DNA from 3 places in the Arthrobacter sp. NEB 688 genome. Region 3 is predicted to be linked to each of the others. Evidence: predicted binding sites of a transcription regulator. Region 3 holds the regulator's gene; each other region holds the start of a gene.
What was found. The regulator LexA, encoded in region 3, represses DNA repair genes until DNA is damaged. The targets are predictions, from matches to a motif close to TCGAACANNTGTTCGA.

Region 1: HL663_RS11870 (DUF6504 family protein) is a predicted target of LexA. The motif match lies at 1,266-1,281, and genes of this name have one in related genera.
Region 2: recA (recombinase RecA) is a predicted target of LexA. The motif match lies at 870-885, and genes of this name have one in related genera.

Annotation. Positions count from the first base shown of each region.
Region 1 is NZ_CP053707.1:2,537,459-2,539,719, forward strand. Features, by position in the region: gene HL663_RS11860 (MmcQ/YjbR family DNA-binding protein) at 1-296, shown strand, start outside; gene HL663_RS11865 (YbaK/EbsC family protein) at 605-1,144, opposite strand; gene HL663_RS11870 (DUF6504 family protein) at 1,352-1,627, shown strand; gene HL663_RS11875 (SAV_6107 family HEPN domain-containing protein) at 1,642-2,055, shown strand; gene HL663_RS11880 (DNA polymerase III subunit alpha) at 2,115-2,261, shown strand, end outside.
Region 2 is NZ_CP053707.1:3,347,637-3,349,897, reverse strand. Features, by position in the region: gene HL663_RS15765 (homocysteine S-methyltransferase family protein) at 1-824, shown strand, start outside; gene recA (recombinase RecA) at 1,147-2,145, shown strand; gene HL663_RS15755 (regulatory protein RecX) at 2,157-2,261, shown strand, end outside.
Region 3 is NZ_CP053707.1:2,277,280-2,279,540, forward strand. Features, by position in the region: gene HL663_RS10765 (succinylglutamate desuccinylase/aspartoacylase family protein) at 1-836, shown strand, start outside; gene lexA (transcriptional repressor LexA) at 849-1,562, opposite strand; gene HL663_RS10775 (LysM peptidoglycan-binding domain-containing protein) at 1,783-2,214, shown strand.

The DNA of each region.
Region 1 (2,261 bases), 260 kb from region 3:
GGGTCCGGAACAAGACCTTCGCCCACGCTGCCGTGTCGCAGGAGGGCTACCTGTCCACATACCGCGACCTGACCGGGGTGACCCGACCGACCACGGTGCTGACCTTCCGGTCAGCCGGCGAGGAACTTCACGCCCTGACCCACATGGGGCCGCCGTTCTACAAGCCGCCATGGTCGCCCACCATCGTCGGCATGGTGCTCGACGACGACACCGACTGGGACGAGGTCGCCGAGCTCGTGATCGAGAGCTACCGGTACTGCGCACCCGCGAAGCTCGGGCGCCAGCTGGATCGATGACGTCGCGCGGTCCGTCCGGAGGGACGCGGCCTCTCGCCTGCTCGGCGCCGTTCGTGACACCGGTTGGTCGCCAGCGGGACCTGGGCCATGGCGCCGTAAAGAGGGGGCTTCTGCCAGGGCCGTGGGCCGGCATCACGTCTCCGGCGTGGGCACGATGTGCAGAGTCGTTGCGCCGCTGGGGAACCCGCTGGGCGTCGTCATCACGGTGATGGCGGGGAAATCGGCGCAGGACGCGGACGTATCCCCGCCACGAGCCGCTGTCCGCGTCGTCACCGTGACGACGCGGATGTTCTGAGCCGGTCAGCCCCTCAGGCGACGTCCATCGCCTGGCCGCCGGTGATCCGGATCAGCTCGTCGTACGTCGTCGCGAAGACGGCGTGGCTGTGCCCGGCGGCCGCCCAGACCCGGTCGTAGCGCCCGAGGGTGACGTCGATGACCGTCCGCAGCCGCTGCGGGTGCCCGACGGGCGCGACGCCGCCGATGGCCATCCCGGTGTGCTCACGGACGAAGTCGGGGTCGGCCCGCTCGAGGGCGTCGAGCTCGAGGAGGCTCGCGACCTTCGCGGTGTCGACGCGGTGCCCGCCCGAGGCGAGGACGAGCAGCGGCGTGCGGGAGCCGTCGGCGCCGAGCGCGGCGAAGATCAGGCTGTTGGCGATCTCGGCGGGGGAGACCCCGAGCGCGTCGGCGGCGGCCTGCGCGGTGCGGACCGCCCCGGGCAGCTGGCGCAGCTCGGGGCGGACGTGGTGCAGGGCGAGGGTCTCGAGCACCCCCGCGACGCGGCGGTGGGTGGTGAGGTCGCGCTCGGCAGGGGGTTCCTGCGGGGCGACGCCGGCGGGCTCGGGCGACATGGCCGCAGCGTAGTGACGCGGGCCCCGCGGCGGGAGGTGGTGCGGCGTCCCGGAGGGGTCCGGACGGGTCCCGCCGTCGCTTGACGGGATGTCGGACGGGGGGTCTACAGTGGTCATCAGGTCGAACACGCGTTCGAACATCCCCCACCGGTCCACCGGCCCCGCGAGGTCGCCGGGCGATCGGTCCTGCCCGTCCGGAGGTGCCTCATGGTGCGTCGTCACGACGACCCGCTCGAGGTGGCGGGGGCCGACCCGGCCCCGCGCTCCTTCGTCTGGCGCGGGCGGCGCTACACCGTGTGCGCCGTCCTCGACGCCTGGCAGGAACGGCGCCCCTGGTGGCGCGAGGTGGGGGAGGACGGTGCGGCCACCGCGACCGAGCGACGGGTGTGGCGGGTCGAGGCCCACCCGCCGTCCGGTCCGGTCGGGGTCTTCGACCTCGGCCGCGACGACGACCACTGGCTCCTCCTGCGGGCCCACGACTGAGACGGACGAGACCGATGCCCCACGCCGCCACCACCCTCGACCTCCTCGAACGCTCCCGCGCCTCGCTCGCCGCCGCCTGCGTCGCGGGCCGGGCCTCCACCCGCTACCTCGAGGCCTCGCTCGCCGCGCTGCGGGCCGCCGCCGCGCTCGTCGCGTCCCGGCCGGCCCCCGAGGCCCCCGGCGCCGGGCCGCACGACGTCTGGGCGCTCGTCGCCCGCTGCGCGCCCGAGCTCACCGAGTGGGCCGAGCGCTTCGCCGCCGTGACCGGGCAGCGGGTCGGGGTCGAGACCGGCCTGGTCCGCGTCACCGCCCGCGAGGCCGACGACCTCCTGCGCGACGCCGAGGTCCTCCTCGACCTCGTCGCGACCCGCCTCGGCGTCCCCGCGGCCCACACCACCCGGCGGCTGGCCCCCGTCCGCTCCGCCTGAGCCCCGCCGTGCCCTCCACCGACGGGTTCGCCCACCTCCACGTCGCCTCCGGGTACTCGATGCGCTACGGCGCCTCGCAGCCCGACGACCTCGTCGCCCGTGCCGTCGACCTCGGCCAGGGCACGCTCGCGCTGACCGACCGCGACGGGCTCTACGGCGCGGTCCGGTTCGCCCAGGCGTGCGGCGCGGCGGGCGTCGACCCCGTC
Region 2 (2,261 bases), 1.1 Mb from region 3:
TCGCCGCCTTCCCGCTGCTGGACGACGCCGCCGGGCGCGACCTCCTGGCGCGCTACTACGACGGGTACGCCGCGGTCGCGGCGGCCGCCGGGGCCGGGCTCCTGCTCGAGTCCCCGACGTGGCGGGCGAACACCGACTGGGCCGAACGGGTCGGGTACGACGGGTCGGCAGCGGCCCGGGTCAACGCCGACGCGGTCCGCTTCCTGCGGGAGCTGGCCCACGGGTACGACGTCCGGGCCGTCCTCGTGGCCGGGCAGGTCGGGCCCCGCGGCGACGGGTACGTCGCGGGGGACGCCCCGGACCCCGAGGAGGCGCGCGACTACCACCTGCCCCAGGTGCGCGCCTTCGCGGACGCCGGCGCCGACCTCGTGTCGGCGCTCACCCTGACGACGGCGGCCGAGGGCATCGGTGTCGTCCTCGCGGCGCGCGAGGCCGGGGTGCCCGTCTCGGTCGGCTTCACCGTCGAGACCGACGGTCGGCTGCCCGACGGGACGCCCCTCGCCGCGGCGGTGGCGGCCGTCGACGCCGCCGCCGCGCCCGAGCACTTCGTCGTCAACTGCGCCCACCCCACCCACGTCGTGCCGGCCCTCGACGAGGGGGAGTGGGTGCGCCGGGTGCTCGGCACGCGGGTCAACGCCTCGACGATGAGCCACGCCGAGCTCGACGCGGCCGAGGAGCTCGACGACGGCGACCCGTCCCGCCTGGCGGCCGACCAGTCGGACCTGAGCCGGCGGCTGCCGGCGATGCGCGTGCTGGGCGGGTGCTGCGGCACCGACGTCCGGCACGTGGCGGCCATGTGGGGCGTCGCGGTCCCGCAGGGCTGAGGGTGCGCGCCGACGCCCGGCGTGTCGTGGCGCGCCCTCCCGAGGTCGAACACGTGTTCGCCTATGCTCGTCCACAGGTGGTGGCTCCGACAGCACTCGTCCACAGGTCCCACGGCGACCCGTGACCGGTGTCGGTGCCTCCGCCTAGCGTCTGACCCAGACCTCGCGACGAGACCGACGGCGGGGGCCAGGTCGCCGGTAGGCGCGCTCGGATGACGACACGAAGGACTGGTGTGACATGGCTGGATCTCGCGGAAGCGTGATGCCCAACCCGGTGGCCGCGGCCAACGGCAGCGAGAAGGACAAGGCCATCGCCTCGGTGATGGCCCAGATCGAGAAGCAGCACGGCAAGGGCGCGGTCATGCGCCTCGGCGACGACGTCCGCCCGCCGATCGCCGTCATCCCCACCGGCTCGATCGCGCTCGACGTCGCGCTCGGCATCGGGGGCCTGCCCCGCGGCCGTGTCGTCGAGATCTACGGCCCGGAGTCCTCCGGTAAGACGACGGTCGCGCTGCACGCGGTCGCCAACGCGCAGAAGGCCGGCGGCATCGCGGCGTTCATCGACGCCGAGCACGCGCTCGACCCGGAGTACGCGAAGAAGCTCGGTGTCGACACCGACGCGCTCCTCGTCTCCCAGCCCGACACCGGTGAGCAGGCGCTCGAGATCGCCGACATGCTCATCCGCTCCGGCGCGCTCGACATCATCGTCATCGACTCCGTGGCGGCGCTCGTGCCCCGCGCCGAGATCGAGGGCGAGATGGGCGACAGCCACGTCGGCCTGCAGGCCCGCCTCATGTCGCAGGCGCTGCGCAAGATCACCGGTGCCCTCAACACGACCGGCACGACGGCGATCTTCATCAACCAGCTCCGCGAGAAGATCGGCGTCATGTTCGGCTCGCCCGAGACGACGACCGGTGGCAAGGCGCTCAAGTTCTACGCCTCCGTCCGCCTCGACGTCCGGCGCATCGAGACTCTCAAGGACGGCACCGACCCGGTCGGCAACCGCACCCGCTGCAAGGTCGTCAAGAACAAGGTCAGCCCGCCGTTCAAGCAGGCCGAGTTCGACATCCTCTACGGCCAGGGCATCTCCCGCGAGGGCGGCCTCATCGACATGGGCGTCGACCACGGCTTCGTCCGCAAGGCCGGTGCCTGGTACACGTACGACGGCGACCAGCTCGGCCAGGGCAAGGAGAACGCCCGCGCGTTCCTCAAGGACAACCCGGAGCTCGCCGACGAGCTCGAGCGCAAGATCAAGGAGAAGCTCGGGGTCGGGGTCAAGCCCGAGCTCGAGGCCGTGCCGGACGTGCCGGTCGACTTCTGAGGTCGACGCCGATGGCGTTCAGTGACGGTTCGGCCCCGCCGCCCGAGTGGGCGGTGGGGCCGACCCCGTCCCTCGACGACCTCCGCGCGGTGCTCGCCGGCGAGACACCCGGGGGC
Region 3 (2,261 bases):
TCCACGGGCGCGAGGAGGGGCCGACCGTCTGGGTCGACGCCGCCATCCACGGCGACGAGGCCGTCGGGGTCGAGGTCGTGCGGCAGGTCGTCGCCGGGCTCGACCCGAAGACGTTCTGCGGCACCCTGATCGCCGTCCCCATCGTCAACGTCCTCGGCTTCTCGGCCGGCCAGCGCTACCTGCCGGACCGGCGCGACCTCAACCGGTCCTTCCCGGGCTCGCCGCGCGGCTCGCTCGCCGGCCGCATCGCGCACCTGTTCATGACCGAGGTCGTCGACAAGTGCGAGGTCGGCATCGACCTGCACACCGGCTCGGACCGGCGCACGAACCTGCCGCAGGTGCGGGCCGATCTCGAGGACCCGCGCACCCGTGCCCTGGCCGAGGCCTTCGCGGCGCCCGTGATGCTCAACGCGCGGCTGCGCGACGGCTCGCTGCGGTACGCCGCACGCGAGCGGGGCGCGACGGTGCTGCTCTACGAGGCGGGCGAGGCGTGGCGGATGGACCGCTGGGCGGTCGACGCCGGCGTGCTCGGCGTGCGCCGGGTCCTCGCCGCGCTCGGGATGACCGACCCGGTGGCCGAGGACCCGCCGGCGCCGTCGGCGGTGTCGTTCCGCAGCGGGTGGGTCCGCGCCCGCGGCACCGGGATGCTGCACCTCGAGGTCGGGCTGGGGGAGCGGGTCGAGCGCGGCGCGCGCCTGGGCGGCCTCTTCGACTCGCTCGGCAAGCGGGTGCGCCTCGTGCACGCCGACCGCTCCGGGATCGTCGTCGGGCGCACCGAGGCGCCCCTGGTCAACTCCGGCGACGCCGTCGTGCACATCGCCGAGGTCGAGGACTGACGCCGGGCGGGGTCAGACGCGGCGCAGGACCGCGGTGACCTTGCCGAGGATCGTCGCGTGGTCGCCGTCGATCGGCTCGAAGGCCGGGTTGTGCGGCATGAGCCAGACCTTGCCGTCGCGCCGCTTGAAGGTCTTGACGGTCGCCTCGTTGTCGAGCATCGCCGCGACGATGTCGCCGTTCTCGGCGGTCGGCTGCTGGCGCACGACGACCCAGTCGCCGTCGCAGATGGCGGCGTCGACCATCGACTCGCCGACGACCTTGAGGAGGAACAGGCTGCCCTCGCCGACGATCTGCTTGGGCAGCGGGAAGACGTCCTCGACGACCTCCTCGGCGGTGATCGGGACACCGGCGGCGATCTGGCCGAGGACCGGCACGTAGGAGGCCTCGGGGCGGGAGTCGCCGATGCCGGTCACGTCGCCCTCGTCCTGCTCGGGCCGGCGGTAGCCGCTGCCCTGGCGGTCGGGGGAGACGACCTCGATGGCGCGCGGGCGGTTGGGGTCGCGCCGCAGGAAGCCCTTGCGCTCGAGCGCGGAGAGCTGGTGGGCGACCGAGCTGGGGGAGGTGAGGCCGACGGCCTCGCCGATCTCGCGCATGCTCGGCGGGTACCCGTGCCGGTCGACGGCGTTGCGGATGACCTCGAGGATCTTGCGCTGGCGGTGGGTGAGGTCCCCGCCGTCGCCGCGGTCGGGCATCTCGTGGATGTCGGCGTTCCTCGGACGTGCCATCTCGACCCCTTTGCTGAGGCCACCCCGTACGACGGGGTGTCCTGACCGGTGTTTGTGCAGGTCAGACGGCTTGTCGGTGGTGCCGTGCAGTCTGACCTGCATGCGGACATCCTACGAGCGGGCGGCCCCGAACTCAAACAGGTGTTCGACGCGTGTCTTGTCCGCCTCGAACACGCGTGCTATAACTCGTACAGACGTTCTATCGAACACCGGTTCGACGGTGGCCCTGGCCGCCGGGATGGAGGACATGATGAGCGCGATCGCCTGGCACCCCACCGACCTCGGCAGCACCCACCCGGTGGCTCCCCGCCGCCCGCGGCTGGTCGTCATCGACGGCGCCGGCCAGGGCGGCCGCGCCGCCGCGGTCGCCGAGCCCGCGCTGCGCATCACGCGCCGCGGCCGCCTCGTGCTGCTCGTGATGGCGACGCTCGCCCTCGCCACCGTCCTCGGCCTGCGGGGTCTCGGCGGGGCCGGCGCGGCCGAGCCGGCGCACACCGTCTCGGTCACCGGTGGCCAGACCCTCTCCGAGATCGCGGCCACCGAGCTTCCCTCGATGTCGATCAGCGACGGCATCGTCGCCATCCAGCTCGCCAACGACCTGAGCACCGCCCAGGTGCGCGCCGGCCAGCAGCTGGTCATCCCCGCGGGCTGAGCCCCGCGCACGCGCCCCCGGGCGCGTCACGATCCCCGAGTCCCTCG